Regions from separate parts of the Nonomuraea sp. NPDC050790 genome, predicted to be linked through region 2. Evidence: riboswitches for the same ligand, from Rfam matches in the RefSeq annotation. Region 2 holds a riboswitch; the other holds the start of a gene.
What was found. Region 2 has a riboswitch for thiamine pyrophosphate ahead of ACIBEJ_RS39355 (purine-cytosine permease family protein). Riboswitches for the same ligand answer to the same signal wherever they lie in the genome.
Positions count from the first base shown of each region.

Region 1: another riboswitch for thiamine pyrophosphate. It lies ahead of thiO (glycine oxidase ThiO); the one in region 2 lies ahead of ACIBEJ_RS39355 (purine-cytosine permease family protein).

Region 1 covers NZ_JBITGF010000005.1:500,494-508,053, reverse strand. The annotation lists gene pknB (Stk1 family PASTA domain-containing Ser/Thr kinase) at 1-730, opposite strand, end outside; gene ACIBEJ_RS27575 (thiazole synthase) at 812-1,567, opposite strand; gene thiS (sulfur carrier protein ThiS) at 1,560-1,760, opposite strand; gene thiO (glycine oxidase ThiO) at 1,794-2,906, opposite strand; TPP riboswitch at 2,897-3,013, opposite strand; gene ACIBEJ_RS27560 (NAD(P)/FAD-dependent oxidoreductase) at 3,073-4,227, shown strand; gene ACIBEJ_RS27555 (Rv2175c family DNA-binding protein) at 4,258-4,632, shown strand; gene thiE (thiamine phosphate synthase) at 4,610-5,254, shown strand; gene ACIBEJ_RS27545 (polyprenyl synthetase family protein) at 5,411-6,463, opposite strand; gene metF (methylenetetrahydrofolate reductase [NAD(P)H]) at 6,534-7,457, shown strand; gene ACIBEJ_RS27535 (aminotransferase class I/II-fold pyridoxal phosphate-dependent enzyme) at 7,535-7,560, opposite strand, start outside.
Region 2 covers NZ_JBITGF010000009.1:135,324-142,883, reverse strand. The annotation lists gene ACIBEJ_RS39375 (GPP34 family phosphoprotein) at 1-299, opposite strand, end outside; gene ACIBEJ_RS39370 (Fpg/Nei family DNA glycosylase) at 353-1,231, shown strand; gene ACIBEJ_RS39365 (DUF1203 domain-containing protein) at 1,224-1,703, opposite strand; gene ACIBEJ_RS39360 (rhodanese-like domain-containing protein) at 1,766-2,089, opposite strand; TPP riboswitch at 2,166-2,280, shown strand; gene ACIBEJ_RS39355 (purine-cytosine permease family protein) at 2,345-3,661, shown strand; gene ACIBEJ_RS39350 (methylated-DNA--[protein]-cysteine S-methyltransferase) at 3,747-4,304, opposite strand; gene ACIBEJ_RS39345 (PAS domain S-box protein) at 4,407-6,266, shown strand; gene ACIBEJ_RS39340 (ATP-binding protein) at 6,409-6,840, shown strand; gene ACIBEJ_RS39335 (YidC/Oxa1 family membrane protein insertase) at 6,824-7,441, opposite strand; gene ACIBEJ_RS39330 (DUF6412 domain-containing protein) at 7,490-7,560, opposite strand, start outside.

The sequences.
Region 1 (7,560 bases), on a different contig from region 2:
TCTCGTGCACCAGCGACGACGGCGGCGGCACACTGTCGTGGACGTGCCGGTAGGCCACCGACATGGGCGTCTCGCCGTCGTAGGGCTGCTGCCCGGTGACCAGCTCGAACAGCATGATGCCCGCGGCGTAGACGTCGCTGCGCACGTCGGCGCCGCCGGTCGTCACCTGCTCGGGCGACATGTAACCGATCGTGCCGATCATCACGCCGGTGCGGGTCTGGTTGGTGGCCTCGATGGCGCGGGCCAGGCCGAAGTCGACGACCTTGACCCGGCCGTCGTCGGTGAGCAGGACGTTCTCCGGCTTGACGTCGCGGTGGACCATCCCGCTCTGGTGGGCGGCGCCGAGCGCGGCCAGCACCGGGATCATGATCTCCAGGGCCTCGCGGGCCGGCAGCCTGCCCCGCTCGCGCAGGATGTCGCGCAGGGTCTTGCCCGGCACGTACTCCATCGACAGGTAGACGACGTCGCCGTCGGTGCCCTGGTCGAAGACGTGCACCACGTTGGGATGCGACAGGCTGGCCACGGACTTGGCCTCGCCGATGAACCTGCGCACGAACGCCGGGTCCTCGGCGAGCGAGCGGTGCATGACCTTCAGCGCGACCGTGCGGTCCAGCCTGACGTCGAGCGCCAGGTAGACGGTCGCCATCCCGCCCCGGGCGATCCGGGACTCGATGCGATAGCGCCCGTCGAGCAGTCGCCCGACGAGAGGGTCCGCGGTCGTCGTGTCCACGCGGCCGAGTTTACGGTCGTTTTGCCACTGGAGGGGCCTGACCATCCGAAACCGATGCCATTACGTGGCACTCCGTCGTCACTAAGGGTGCATGGGCGAGGACGCTTCAGCATACCGGCGGCGGGGGATCCGCCCGGCCTGGCGCGCCATCCGGCCCGCCTGGACGGCCGACCTCATCGCGGCGGCCATCAGGTCGGGCCGCTGCGCCCTGGTGACGGCGGTGGCCAGGAGCACCGCGTCGCAGCCCAGCTCCATCGCGAGGGCGGCGTCGCTGGCCGTGCCGATCCCGGCGTCCAGGATGACCGGCACCGAGGCGGCCTCGACGATGAGCTCGATGTTGTGCGGGTTGCGGATGCCGAGCCCCGAGCCGATGGGCGCGCCGAGCGGCATGACCGCCGCGCAGCCGGCCTGTTCGAGCCGCCGGGCCAGCGCGGGGTCGTCGCCGATGTAGGGCAGCACCACGAACCCGTCGGCGACCAGCCGCTCCGCCGCGTCGAAGGTCTCGATCGGGTCGGGCAGCAGCGTGCGCTCGTCGGCGATGACCTCCAGCTTGACCCAGTTGGTGCCGAGCGCCTCGCGGGCGAGCCTCGCGGTCAGCACGGCCTCGCCCGCCGTGAAGCACCCGGCGGTGTTGGGCAGCACCTTGATGCCGCGCTCGCGCAGCACGTCGAGCACGGAGCCGGGCGCGGACGGGTCGAGCCGCCGCATCGCCACCGTGGTCAGCTCGGTGCCCGAGGCGGCCAGCGCCTGGTCGAGCACCTCCAGCGAGGGGGCGCCGCCGGTGCCCATGATGAGGCGGGAGGCGAATTTCTCCCCGCCGATGATCAGCTCATCCACCCTGCACCGCCGTGAGCACCTCGACCCGGTCGAGCTCGGCCAGCGCCGTGGTCTCCCACGAGCCGCGCGTGACCACCTCGTCGTTCACGGCCACCGCGACGCCCGTGGTGGCCGTCGTCAGCGTCCGTACGGCCTGCGCCACCGTGGTCCCGTGGGGCACCTCATGGGCGGCCCCGTTGATCGTCACATTCATGAAATATCCCCCTTCGGGATGAAAAATGCCTGTTCAGGCGGCGAACCGGCCGGGAGCACACAACGGCGCCAGCTCTTCCTCCTCGCCCGTCAACAGGGCGGCCGTCAGCGGGGCCAGCAGCACCCCGCCGCGATGGTGCCCGGTGGCCAGCAGCAGCCCCGGCTCGCCGCCGGGACCGATGAGGGGCAGGTTGTCCGGCGTGCCGGGACGCAGCCCCGCCACCACCTCCGCCAGTTCGAGCTCGGTCACCCCCGGCACCAGCTCGCGGGCGTCGCGCAGCAGCTCGTACACCCCGCCCGCGGTCACCCGGGTGTCGAACCCCAGCTCCTCCTGCGTGGCCCCCACGACCAGCTCTCCGTCGCCGCGCGGCACCAGGTAGACGGGCAGCCCGTGCACCATGCCGCGCACGCACCTGCCCAGCAGCGGCCGCGGCGAGCGCAGGCGCAGGATCTGCCCCTTCACCGGCCGCACCGGCACCTCGGCCAGCGCGCCGCTCCACGCCCCCGCCGCCAGCACCACCCGCTCCGCGCGCAGCTCCTCCGGGTACGGCCCGCCGCCCGCCTCACCCGGGCCCAGCCGTACCCCCTGGACGCCCTCATCGCCCCGCAGCAGCTCGCGCACGCGCGCCCGCACCATCGGGACCCCGAGGCGCTCCAGAGCGGCCAGGAGCGCGGCGGCGACCCTGCGCGGGTCCACCCAGGCGTCGCCGGGCGCCAGGAGCCCGCCGCGCACCGACGGCGCGAGCATGGGCTCCAGGCGGCGGCATTCGCGCCCGCTGAGCCGCTCGACCCGGAGCCCCAGCTTCTCCATGAAGGCCGCGGTCTCCTCCAGGGCCGCCAGGTCGTCGGCGCCGAAGGCCACGTCGAGCGTGCCGTCGGCGCGGTAGTCGAGGGCACCGGAGCCGAGGCCCGCCTCGGCGGCCAGTTCCGCGGCGAACGCGGGCCAGCGCGCGAGGGAGGCCGCGCCCAGGCGCAGCAGCGGTTCCTCGGTGAAGGTGACCTCGCTGACCGGCGCGAGCATCCCCGCGGCGGCATGGGTGGCGCCGGAGACGGGCGCCGGGTCGACGACGGTGACGGGCCGTCCCGAGCGGGCCAGGCGCCAGGCCGCGCTCAGCCCGACGACGCCCCCGCCCACGATCACGTCCATGATCCGCTCCCTACGCCGGCATGATCCGGATCAGGTGTCTTACGGTCGAAGGCCCGATGAAGCCTTCCTCTCAGTCCGGTTAAGGCCGGACTCCCGCGCGTCTTACGGCCCCCACCCTACGGCCTCGCCCGGCACACCCGCGAATGACCCCGGTATCGTCGGAACCGTGGATCACGTCGTGGTGGTGGGAGCCGGCCTGGCCGGAGTGCGCAGCGTCGAGTCGCTGCGCGGGCGCGGGTTCGAGGGAAGGGTCACCCTCCTCGGCGAGGAGCGGCACCGGCCATACGACCGTCCACCGCTGTCGAAGGCGGTCCTGCTCGGCACGAGCGACGACAGCTTCGTCGACACCGACCTGGCCGCGCTGCGCGTCGACTTCCGTCCCGGCGTCGCCGCGAAGTCCCTGCGCGAGGGCCTGGTGGAGACCACCGAGGGCGAGCTGCCCTACGACGGCCTGGTGATCGCCACCGGCTCCGAGCCGATCCGGCTGCCGGGGGAGGGCCCCCAGCTCGTGCTGCGCACGCTCGACGACGCCCACGTGCTGCGCGCCGCCCTGGTGCCCGGCGCGCACGTCGTGGTGGCGGGCGCGGGCTGGATCGGCGCCGAGGTGGCGACCGCGGCGCGCAAGGCGGGCTGCGAGGTCACCGTGATCGAGGCCGCCGCGACGCCGCTCTCGCACGCGATCGGCGAGATGGGCGCGCTCACCCTGCCCTGGTACGAGGGCGTGGACCTGCGCCTGGACACGATGGTCAGCGAGGTCGTCGAGGGCGGCGTGGAGCTGGTCGGCGGCGAGTTCGTGCCCGCGCACGTCGTGGTCTCCGGCATCGGCGCCCGCCCGGTCCTGGAATGGCTCGCCGACGCCGACATCGACCTGCACAACGGCGTCGTCACCGACGAGCACCTGCGCACGTCGCTGCCCGGCGTGGTGGCCGTCGGCGACTGCGCCAACTGGTGGTCACGCCGCTTCCAGACCCGGATGCGCGTCGAACACTGGGACACCGCGCTCAACGCCCCCGACGTCGCCGCCGCCACCCTGATGGGGGAGAAGGCCGTCTACGACCCGGTGCCGTACTTCTGGTCGGAGCAGTTCGGCCACATGCTGCAGTACGCCGGCTACCACCGCGCCGGCGCCCGCGTCGTCCACCGCGAGGGGCCCAAGTGGTCGGCGGTGTGGCTGACCTCGGAGGACCGGATCACCGCCGTCCTGGCCGCCGACCGGCCCCGCGACCTCGTGCAGGGCCGTCGTCTCATCGAAGCCGGCGCCCGTCTTGATGTGGAACGCCTGGTAGATCCGGATGTCGCCCTACGGGATTGTGTTGTTTGAGCAAGCGCGGCATGTGGTAGTTGTGGTTTCGTGACGCTTTCTGTTGCACAGATCGACCGGGAGACCGACCAGCTCGTCAGCGAGTGGCTCACTCTCCCCGAAGTGGCCGCGCGCATGGATCTCACGATCGGACGGGCCAAGCAGCTCCTCAAAGACCACAAGCTCCTCGGCGTACGGCGAGGCAGCGGCGGGCCCCAGGTGCCCGCGGTCTTCCTCGACGGAAAGGAAGTGATGAAGGGCCTGCCCGGCACGCTCACCGTGCTGCAGGACGCCGGCTACGACGAAGTCGAAGCCCTGCGCTGGCTCTTCACCCCAGACGAATCACTGCCGGGATCGCCCGTCGACGCGATCAAGGCCGGTCGGCACACGGAGGTCAAGCGGCGTGCCCAGGCCCTCGGTTTCTGAGGCCCGCCTCTACCTCTGCACCGACGGGCGGCGAGGACGCGGCGACCTGGCCGACTTCCTCGACGCCGTGCTGGCCAACGGCGTGGACATCGTCCAGTTGCGGGAGAAGGGACTCGAGGCGCGCGAAGAGCTCGCGCTGCTCGAGGTCTTCCGCGACGCCTGCGACCGGCACGGCAAGCTGCTCGCCGTCAACGACCGGGCCGACGTCGCCTTCGCGGCCCGCCCAGACGTGCTCCACCTGGGGCAGGACGACCTTCCCGTGACGGTCGCGCGAGAGATCCTCGGCGACGACATCGTCATCGGACGGTCCACCCACTCCGCCGCGGAGGCTTCCGCCGCCGCGGTGGAGCCGGGCGTCGACTACTACTGCTGCGGCCCGATCTGGCCGACGCCGACCAAGCCGGGACGCCACGCGCCCGGACCCGCGCTGCTGCGGCACGCGGCGGCGCTCGGCACGGACCGGCCGTGGTTCGGCATCGGCGGCATCGACCTGGACAACCTCGACGAGGTGCTCTCCTACGGGGTGCGCCGGGCCGTGGTCGTCCGCGCCGTCACCGAGGCCGACGACCCGGGCGCCGCGGCGGCCGAGTTCGCCAAGCGCCTGGCCGGCGCGGCTTCCTGACGCGGTAGGGCTTGGGGCCGAGACCGTACGCGGTGCGGCTGTCTGCCGAGGGATCGGCGGGCAGCCGCACGCGCCGCCGAGGCCGACGTCGCCCCAAGCCGTCTCCGCCCGTACCGACCGTGTGTGGTCGCCGATCAGCGCCCGGGTCGCGAAAGGTCAGGACTTGCGGGTGGTGGCGGCGACGGCCAGCCCGTCCAGCGCCGCCCGCGCCTCCTGCGTGATCGGGGCCCTGGCCAGCGCCGCGAGCGCCTCGTCCAGGTAGGACGCGATCAGGTCCTCGCACTCCTGCAGCGCCCCAGTGTCGTCGATGATGCCGCGCAGCGTCGCCACGCCCTGCTCGTCGAGCGCCGGGTCGCCCAGCAGGCGGCGGACGATCTGGGCGTCGTCGGAGGCCGCCGCTGCCAGCGTCCTGGCCACCAGCATCGTCCGCTTGCCCTCGCGCAGGTCGTCGCCGGCCGGCTTGCCCGTCTGCGCCGGGTCGCCGAACACGCCCAGGATGTCGTCGCGCAACTGGAAGGCGATGCCGACGCGCCGGCCGTACTCGACGCAGAGCTCGTCGATCCACGGCTCCACGCTGCCGGCCGCGAGCACGAGCCCGAGCCGCAGCGGCTGCTCCACCGAGTACTTGCCGCTCTTGTACAGCGCCACCCGCAGCGCCGAGTCGAAGGAGTTCTCGCCGTGGGCCTGCTCCAGCAGGTCGAGGTACTGGCCGCACATCAGCTCGGTGCGCATGTGGTCGTGCAGCGGCTGCGCGGCCGCCAGCGAGCGCGGCGGCAGCCCGCTGGTGCGCCACATCTCGCCCGACCAGATGAGCAGCAGGTTGCCCAGCAGGATCGCCGCGCCCTCGCCGAACTGCTCGGCCGCGCCGTGCCAGCCCGCCTTCTCGTGCAGCGCCTGGAAGCGGCGGTGCGCGGACGGCATGCCGCGGCGCAGATCGCTCTTGTCCATGACGTCGTCGTGGACCAGCGCGCTGGCCTGCAGCAGCTCCAGCGAGGCCGCCGCGGCGAAGATGCCGGGACCGTCCTCGCCGCCCGCGCCGCGCCAGCCCCAGTAGCAGAACGCCGGACGCAGCCGCTTGCCCCCCGACAGCAGGTCGTTCGCCGCCGCCAGCAGCGGCTCCAGGTCGGGATCGCCGAGGGCAGGCTCCTGCCGGCCGACGAACTGCCTGAGCGAACGGTCCACCTGCTGGCGCAGGGCGTCAGTGGTCATGCTCATGAGACTAACGGGCGGTGGACCAGGCTTCGATCTCCGCTCGATCCGCGGGCGGTAACCTTGGTCCATGGCGCTTGGTCGACCCTCCATCCTGCCCGATCGTGTTCCCACCGTGCGCGAGCTGCTCGCCTCTGGTGGGCGGTCGTTCTCCTTCGAGTTCTTCCCGCCGAAGACCGACGAGGGCGAGCGGCAGCTGTGGCGAGCCATCCGCGAGCTGGAGTCGCTCCGTCCCACCTTCGTCTCCGTGACGTACGGCGCGGGCGGCACCACCCGCGACCGCACCGTCGACATCGTCGAACGCGTCGCCCACGAGACCACGCTCACCCCGGTGGCGCACTTCACCGCCGTCAACCACTCCGTGCGCGAGCTGCGCCACCTGGTGGGCCGCTTCGCCGACGCCGGGGTGCGCAACATCCTGGCCGTGCGCGGCGACCCGCCCGGCGACCCGACCGCCGAATGGGTCCAGCACCCGGAAGGCGTCCAGTACGCCGAGGACCTGGTCCGGCTGATCCGCCAGTCCGGCGACTTCTGCGTGGGCGTGGCGGCCTTCCCCTACAAGCACCCCCGGTCGCCGTCCATCGAGTCCGACACCGACTACTTCGTCCAGAAGTGCCGCGCGGGCGCCGACTACGCGATCACCCAGATGTTCTTCCGCGCCGAGGACTACCTGCGGCTGCGTGACCGGGTGGCGGCCAAGGGCTGTGCCACGCCGATCATCCCGTGCATCATGCCCGTCACCCAGATGAGCACGATCGCCCGGTCCGAGCAGTTGTCCGGGGCGCCGTTCCCGCCGGACGTGGCGGCGCGCTTCGAGGCGGTGGCCGACGATCCGGCGGCGGTGCGGCGGCTGGGCATCGACCACGGCGCCGAGCTGTGCCAGCGGCTGCTCGACGAGGGCGCGCCGGGCATCCACTTCATCACCTTCAACCGCTCCAGCGCCTCCTCCGAGGTCTTCCAGCGGCTCAACCACTCGGCGGTGGCGGCGGTCTGAGCCGGGCTGTTCGACTTGGCTGGTCGAGCTGAGGCCGGCCGTACCCGCTCAGATGCTTTGAGGCTTGCCGTACCCGCTCAGAAGCCGCACAGCGTGCGGATGT
Region 2 (7,560 bases):
TCCAGAAGGCGCTTGCGGAGTTTGCCCGAGTACAGTTTCTGCACCCACCACACCGGGCGGCGGGCCTTGCCGTCCTCGGCCATACGGGCCAGGACGGCGTCGAGCTCGGGGTCGCCGAGCGGGGCGGCGTTCTTGACGGAGACCTTCTTGTCCGACAGTTCGAGCCGGTCGTTGATCGCCAGCTCGGCGAGGATGGCGCCGCCCAGCGCGGTGTCGAGCTGGGTTCCGGAGATGAGCTGCTTACCCTCGTCCTCGCTGTGGGCGAGAAGGAGGACTTCTTCGGCGATCGTCACGTTCATACCTTGACCCTAGCGCCGTGTTTTCCACAGCCTGTGGACCATAATCTGGATGCATGCCCGAACTTCCAGAAGTGGCCTCGCTCACCGAGTTCCTGCGTGAGCGGGCGGTGGGCCGGACGATCCTGGCCGTCGACGTGGTCGCCTTCCAGGCGCTGAAGACCTTCGACCCGCCGGTCAGCGCGCTCGGCGGGCTCACGGTGACCGGCGTGGCGCGGCACGGCAAGTTCCTCGACCTCGACTGCGACGGCCTCCACCTGATCATCCATCTGGCCCGCGCCGGGTGGCTGCGCTGGAAGGAGGACCTGTCGGGCGCGAAACCGGTCCGTCCCGGCAAGGGCCCCCTCGCGGTCCGGGTACGGCTGGCGCCCGACGACGAGGGCCTGGCGCCGGGGTTCGAGCTGACCGAGGCGGGCACGCAGAAGCGCCTCGCCGTCTATGTCACGAAAAATCCGGACGAGGTGCCGGGCATCGCCGCGCTCGGCCCCGACCCGCTGGCCGACACCTTCACCGTGGACGTGCTGAAGGGGATCTTGGGTGGCAACCGTACCCAGATCAAGGGTCTTCTGCGCGATCAGAAGGTGATCGCGGGCATCGGCAACGCCTACTCCGACGAGGTGCTGCACGCGGCCAAGATGTCCCCGTTCAAGATCGCGGCCACGCTGACCGACGCGCAGGTGGCCGACCTGCACGAGGCGATCGTCACCACGCTGCGCGAGGCGGTCGAGCGGGCGCACGGGGTGGCGGCCAAGGACCTCAAGGCGGAGAAGAAGTCCGGCCTGCGCGTGCACAACCGGGCCGGTCAGCCCTGCGACGTGTGCGGCGACACCATCAGGGAGGTCTCGTTCGCCGACTCCTCGCTGCAGTACTGCCCGACCTGCCAGACCGGCGGCAAGCCGCTGGCCGACCGGCGGATGTCGAAACTGCTCAAGTAGCCCGGTGGGCGGCGAAGTGGTAGCAGCCGTACTCGACCGCCCGTACGTGGACCATGGCCACCTCGGGGTCGGACAGCACCTCCTTGAGCGCCACCTGCGGGTCGGCGCCCTCGGGCAGGAGCCGTCCGCCGTGGATGCGGCCTTCCGAGGTGTAGGCGCGCAGGACCCGGTGGGCGGTGTGGGCGGCGGGCCAACCGGCCGAGTCCGGGCCCGCGCACGGCTCGGCGTGGACGAAGATCGGGCCCAGTTCGTCGTAGGGCCCGGGGTGGGCGCCGGTCTCGGCGGCCCAGCGGCGCAACGGCGCGTACGACACCAGGGCGATCCGATCGCCCGCCGCCGCCTTGCGCAGACAGCACCGCAGCGGCGCGCCGCCCTCCTCGTCAACGCTGAAGACGGGCGCCCTGCCCGCGTCGTCGGCCCGGAGCAGCTCCCGCACGATCACCGGGTCGATCGCTCTGATCTCGTATTCCATGTCCCGATGCTCTCCCGCCCCGCCCTGGAACGCTGGCGGCGGTCGGACCCGGCAATCGGGATTCAGGCCACGAACGGCTCCTGGCCGCTCTCGCTCACCATCGGCAGCCTGGCCGCCTCCCACGACTGCATGCCGCCGCCGACGTTGACCGCCTCGCGGCCGACGTGGTTGAGCCAGGCCGCCGCGTGCGCCGAACGCCCGCCGACCCGGCACACCACGTAGACGGGCTGCCCCGCGGGAACCTCGTCGAGACGGGCCTGCAACTCGCCCATGGGGATGTGCACCGCATCAGGAGCGTGCCCCGCCACCCACTCGCCCTGCTCACGCACGTCGAGCAGGTACGCGCCCGCGGGCACGTCCTTCGCCTCGATCTCAGGAACCGTCATGCACCCATTCTCCCAGGCCCCGAGACCGCCCCGTGTCTTGCCAGTTTCCGGCCGGATGGCATAATCCGCTCGAAACTTACATAAGCGCGGGAGCTCGGGCACGGCCGGGCTGAGAGGGCAATCCCCACGCATTGCCGACCGCATGAACCTGACCGGGTAATGCCGGCGTAGGGAGCGTTCACGATGACGCGTGTCGTCGATGGATCACACAACTCGGAGGGATCACACAACTCGGAGGGATCTCACCACTCGGAGGTGGCCCTGACCCTGGACGGGGCCACGCCGAAAACCCTCGGCGTGCTCGACCAGGGCGCGCTGTGGGCCAACCTCGCGGTCAGCCTGCTGGGCTTCTCCGGCGCGCTGCTGCTGCTCAACCCCCTCGGCGACGCGCCGCTGAGCCTGGCCGCGGCGCTCACCGCCACCGCGGTCGGCAGCCTCATCGGCACCGCCATGGTGGGCCTGTCGGCCATCCCCGGCACCCAGACGGGCAAACCGGCCATGGTCCTGCTGCGCGGGCTGTTCGGGGCGAAGCTGTCGTACATCCCGACCGTGCTCAACATCGTCCAGATGGTCGGCTGGGGCGCGTTCGAGCTCTGGGTCATCTCCAACGGCGCGATGGCCATCTTCGGTACGGCGGTGCCGTACGCGGTATGGGTGCTCGTCGCCGGAGCGGTCACCACGGCGCTGACGATCTGGCCGCTGGGCGCGATCAGGCTGCTGCGCAGGTACGTGACGATCGCGGTGATCCTGGCGATGATCTGGTTCGCGGTGGACTTCCTGGGCAAGGCCACGCCGCAGACCGGCGGCGACTGGAGCGCGTTCGCGCCGGCCGTCGACTACGTGATCGCGCTGTCGATCTCGTGGGTGCCGCTCGCCGCCGACTTCGCCCGGCACTCGCGCTCCAGCAGGGCCGCCTTCACCGGCGTCGTGGGCGGCTACACGCTGGCCCAGATCGCCTGCCTGGGCCTGGGTGTCTACGCGGTCGCGCTGGCGGGGTCCGCGGCGGTCACGGCCGACTCGACCGCGGTGTTCGCGCCGTTCGTGGCGGCGCCGCTGGGCGCGCTGTTCTTCGCCGTCCTGGTGCTGCGCGAGACCGACCAGTCGTTCGCGAACGTCTACTCCACGACCGTCTCCCTGCAGAACCTCATGCCCAGGGTGGACCGGCGGATCTTCTCCACCGTCATCGGCGTGCTGACGATCGCGATCGCGCTGGCCGTGGACGTCACCTCCTACGGCGCGTTTCTCGGGGTGATCGGCGCGGTCTTCGTGCCGATGTTCGCGGTGCTCGCGGTCGACTACTTCCTGCTCGGCGGCCACGCCCGGTGGAACACCGCGGAGGACGCGCCGGCCCGCTGGTCGATGCTGATCCCCTGGGCGCTGGGCTTCGCGGCCTACTGGGTGACCACGGGCACGCCCACGGTCGCGGCGTGGGACGGGATCTGGCTGTCGTTGCGCGAGGCCGTACGCCAGCCGTGGATGAACGGCGCGCTCGGCGGCGCCATCGTGGCGGCGCTGGTGACGCTGCTGGTCGGGCTGCTCGGCGGCGCGCGCGGGCGGGAGCGGGCGAAGTGAGCCCGCGGCTCTCGCCGTTCGGTCAGTGGCTCTCGACGGTCGGTCAGTGGCTCTCGAAGGTCGGTCAGCGGCTCTCGGCGGCCCGTCAGCGGCTCTCGACGGTCAGGAGGTGGCGCTTGGCGGCGGCGCCCCCGGCGTAGTCGCCGAGCCCGCCGTCGGCCTGCACGATCCGGTGACACGGGACGATCACGCAGACGGGGTTCTCGGCGAGCGCGTTCCCGACCGCCCGCAGCGCGCGCGGCCGGCCGATGCGCTCGGCGATCTCGCCGTAGGTCGTGGTCGTCCCGTACGGCACCGCCATCATCTTCTGCAGAACCGTCCTGGCGAACGGCGTGGCGAGGGTGAGGTCCACCGGCGTGGTGAACGTGCGCAGGCGGCCGGAGAAGTACGCGTCGAGCTCGCGGCGCACCGGGTCGAGCCGGGCGGCGTCGGGCCCGATGAAGGAGCCGAACTGCCTGGCGACCCGCTCGAAGACCGTGTTCTCCTCGTCGAAACTGCAGGTCACGACCCCGCGGGCGGTCACGGCGAGCACGAGGGCGCCGACCGCGCCCTGGTAGAGGCCGAAGGCGACGTCGGGCGGCTCGTCGCTGCGGTAGGTCGAGGAGGTCACGCGGAGCAGGGCATCGAGGTCACCGCTCGACATACCCTCACCCACTTCGCCACCTGGGAACCCGTGACCGCAGCGTATCGGACGGATCGCCCGACGGAAGCACCCCGCCACGGGCACTATGGAGATGTGGGAGACATGCGGGCAGGTAGTGACGACGACCTCGCCGCCGTGGTGCTCGCCAGTTCCCCGAACGCGATCATCGCCCTCGACCGGGACCAGACGGTGCTCCACTGGAACCCCGCGGCCGAGCGGCTCTTCGGCTGGACGGCCGCGGAGATCGTCGGACGCCGGGCCCCGATCGTGCCGGCGGAGCTGACCGCCGAGCACAACGCGGTGCTCGAACGCGTGCGCACCGGCGGCCAGGTCTCGCTGCACACCAAGCGTTTCCGCCGCGACGGGAGCCTGCTGGACGTGCGCATCGACACCAGCGCGCTGCTCCAGGGCAGCGCGGTGGCCGGGTACGTCTGCGTGCACCACCTGACGCAGGAGGACGAGGGCGCGCGGGTGCGCGTGGCGCGTCGCGAGCGGCTGGTGCGCCGGCTCAACGACGTGGTGGGCGACATCAACTCCGAGCTGGAGCTGCCCGCCGTACTCGACCGCATCGCCGCCAGCCTCACCGAGCTGACCGGCGCGGACGCGGGCGGTTTCGTGCTGATCGAGGGGGAACGGCTGCGCCTGGTGAGCGTGCACCAGTTGCCGGAGTCGCTGAAGGACACCACGGCCGACATGCGCAACAGCCTGGTCGGCAAGCTCTTACGCACCGGCAGGACCGTCCTGCTGGAGTCCCACGGGCTCGGCGACCTGGTCTGGGCCCGGCTGCCCGGACTGCACACGATCGCGCTCGGCGTGGCGGCGGTGGGCGGCCGGCCGTACGGGGCGCTGTACGCGCTGTTCGCCGACCACAAGCCGGGGCACGTCGAGCTGGAGCTGCTGGAGCTGCTCGCGGGGCACGCCGGGATCGCGGTCGGCAACGCGATGGCCTACCAGGACGCGGTACGCCAGCGGGCGCACGAGCGCGCGGTGTTCGACGCCAGCGCCGACGGCATCGCGGTCCTCGACGAGGAGGGCCGGGTGCTGCAGTGGAACCCGGCGGCGGCCGAGATGACCGCCTTCAGCGCCGAGGCGGTCCTCGGCGGCCCGCCGCCGTTCCCGCTGCCGCGGCCGGGGGAGAAGCTGACGTTCCAGATGGAGACGGGGCGCTGGCTCGACGTGGTGAGCGCGCGGATCGAGGAGACCGGGGAGATCGTCGTCGACTTCCGCGACGTGACGACGGCCAAGGAGCTCGAGGAGGCCAAGGATCTGTTCCTGGCGACCACGAGCCACGAGCTGCGTACGCCGATCACGATCGTCGGGGGTTTCGCCAGCACGCTCGACGCGCGCTGGGACAAGCTCAGCGACACCGAGCGGCGCTCGGCCGTGCACACGATCGCCGAGCGGGCCAGGTCGCTCGGGCAGCTCATCGACCATCTGCTGCTCGGCTCGCGGGCGGGGGCGGAGGAGCTGTCGGTGCGGATGGAGACGTTCGACCTGGCCGAGCGGGTGCGGGCGGCGACGCTGGGGCTGCCGGTGCTGTCGGACCGGCACAGCGTCGAGGTCGTCGTGCCGGAGGGCCTGCCGTCCGTGCGGGGCGACGCGCTGGCCACCGACATCATCCTGGGGCAGTTGCTGGAGAACGCGTTCAAGTACTCGCCCAGGGGCGGTCTCATCACCGTCGAGGCGTGGCAGGAGGACGATCGGGTGATCGTGGTGGTGGACGACGAGGGCGTGGGCATCGCCGCCCCGGACCGCGAGCGCATCTTCGAGCGGTTCGTGCAGGTGGACAGCGGTGATCGGCGCAGGTTCGGCGGGGTGGGGCTCGGGCTCTACATCGTGCGCAGCCTGGCCAGGGCGCAGGGCGGCGAGGTGAGCGCGCATCCCAGGCCCGGCGGCGGCACCCGGATCAGGCTGGCTTTGGGCCGTGCTCCTGATATCCGATCCGACACACCGGTGCGGTAACGAGGTGGTAACGGATGCGCTGATCTATCGTCCAATGTGTACAAGCTGTGATCGAGATGCGGTTTCTGGGACTGGGTAACGGGGCATTTCGGTCGTACCGGGGAGTGTTCCCTCGGGGGGAACTGGGAGCGGGGAGGTGCGCGTGTCGAGCGTGGTGCTGTTGCCTTACGCACCGTCCAGCGTCGCCGTCGCCCGCCAGCGTCTGAGCACTGATCTGCAGGCGAGCGGCGTGTTCGAGAATGCCATCGACGACGCCGTCCTGGTCGTGAGCGAGCTGCTGAGCAACGCTCTGAGGCATGCCCATCCACTGCCGTCCGGCATGGTCAGGGTGGCGTGGCTGTGGAGCGATGATCACATCGAAGTAGCGGTGAGCGACGGCGGAGCGGCCACCGAGCCGCGCGCGGGCCGCCCCACGCTCTCCTCGCTCGGTGGCCGTGGCCTGGGAATCGTCGAGTACGTCGCGGAGAGCTGGGGCGTTCGGCACGACGGCGACACCACTACGGTGTGGGCGGTCCTGCCCGCGCCGAACGGCGTGGCGAACGGGCAGGTGCCCGCGCTCAGAGAGGCCGGGTAGCCAGCACGGCCCGCTCCCCGGCCGTCCAGGCCGTGGAGACGAGCAGGTACAGCCCGGCCGCCAGCGGCATGAAGAGCGCGAAGAGCGCGGAGGCGAACGGCAGCGCCTTGATCCACGCCGGACCGTCGATCCTGCGGGCGGTCAGCCATGCCACGAAAGCGATCAGGAAGATCACCACGGCGAAGACCAAAAATGGCCAACTGATCAGTCCGTAATTCGCGACCAGTGCGGCAACCTGGTGCCCCAGGGGTGCGCCGAAAAGGGTTTGCCCGGCCAGCGCGGTCGGGTGCGTCGCGACCTGATACACCAGCCACAGGAACGGCGCCTGCGCCAGGCCAGGCCCGATCCCCGCGAACGGCGAACTGCCCTCCTTGGCGTAGAGCGCGTTCATCTCCTTGCCGAGCCGCTCGGGGTCACGGGCGTGGCGCTTCTGGAGCTCCTTCAGCTTGGGCGCGAGCCGTTCGCGGAGTCTGGCGGCTCTGGCCTGCTTGACGCCCAGCGGGATCAGCAGCACGCGGACCGCGACGGTGAACAGCACGATGCCGAGCGCGGCGTTGCCGCCCGCCGTGCCGATGACGAAATGGACCAGAGAGTCGATCATGAGCCCTTCCTCAGGGGGAATGAGGGCTCGCCCGGATACGAGCCCCGCCTAACGTGAAGCGGGGCTCGGTGACGGGGCTCTCGGTCTGGCCCGGCCGGAGGCGTCGGGATCGCGCTGCC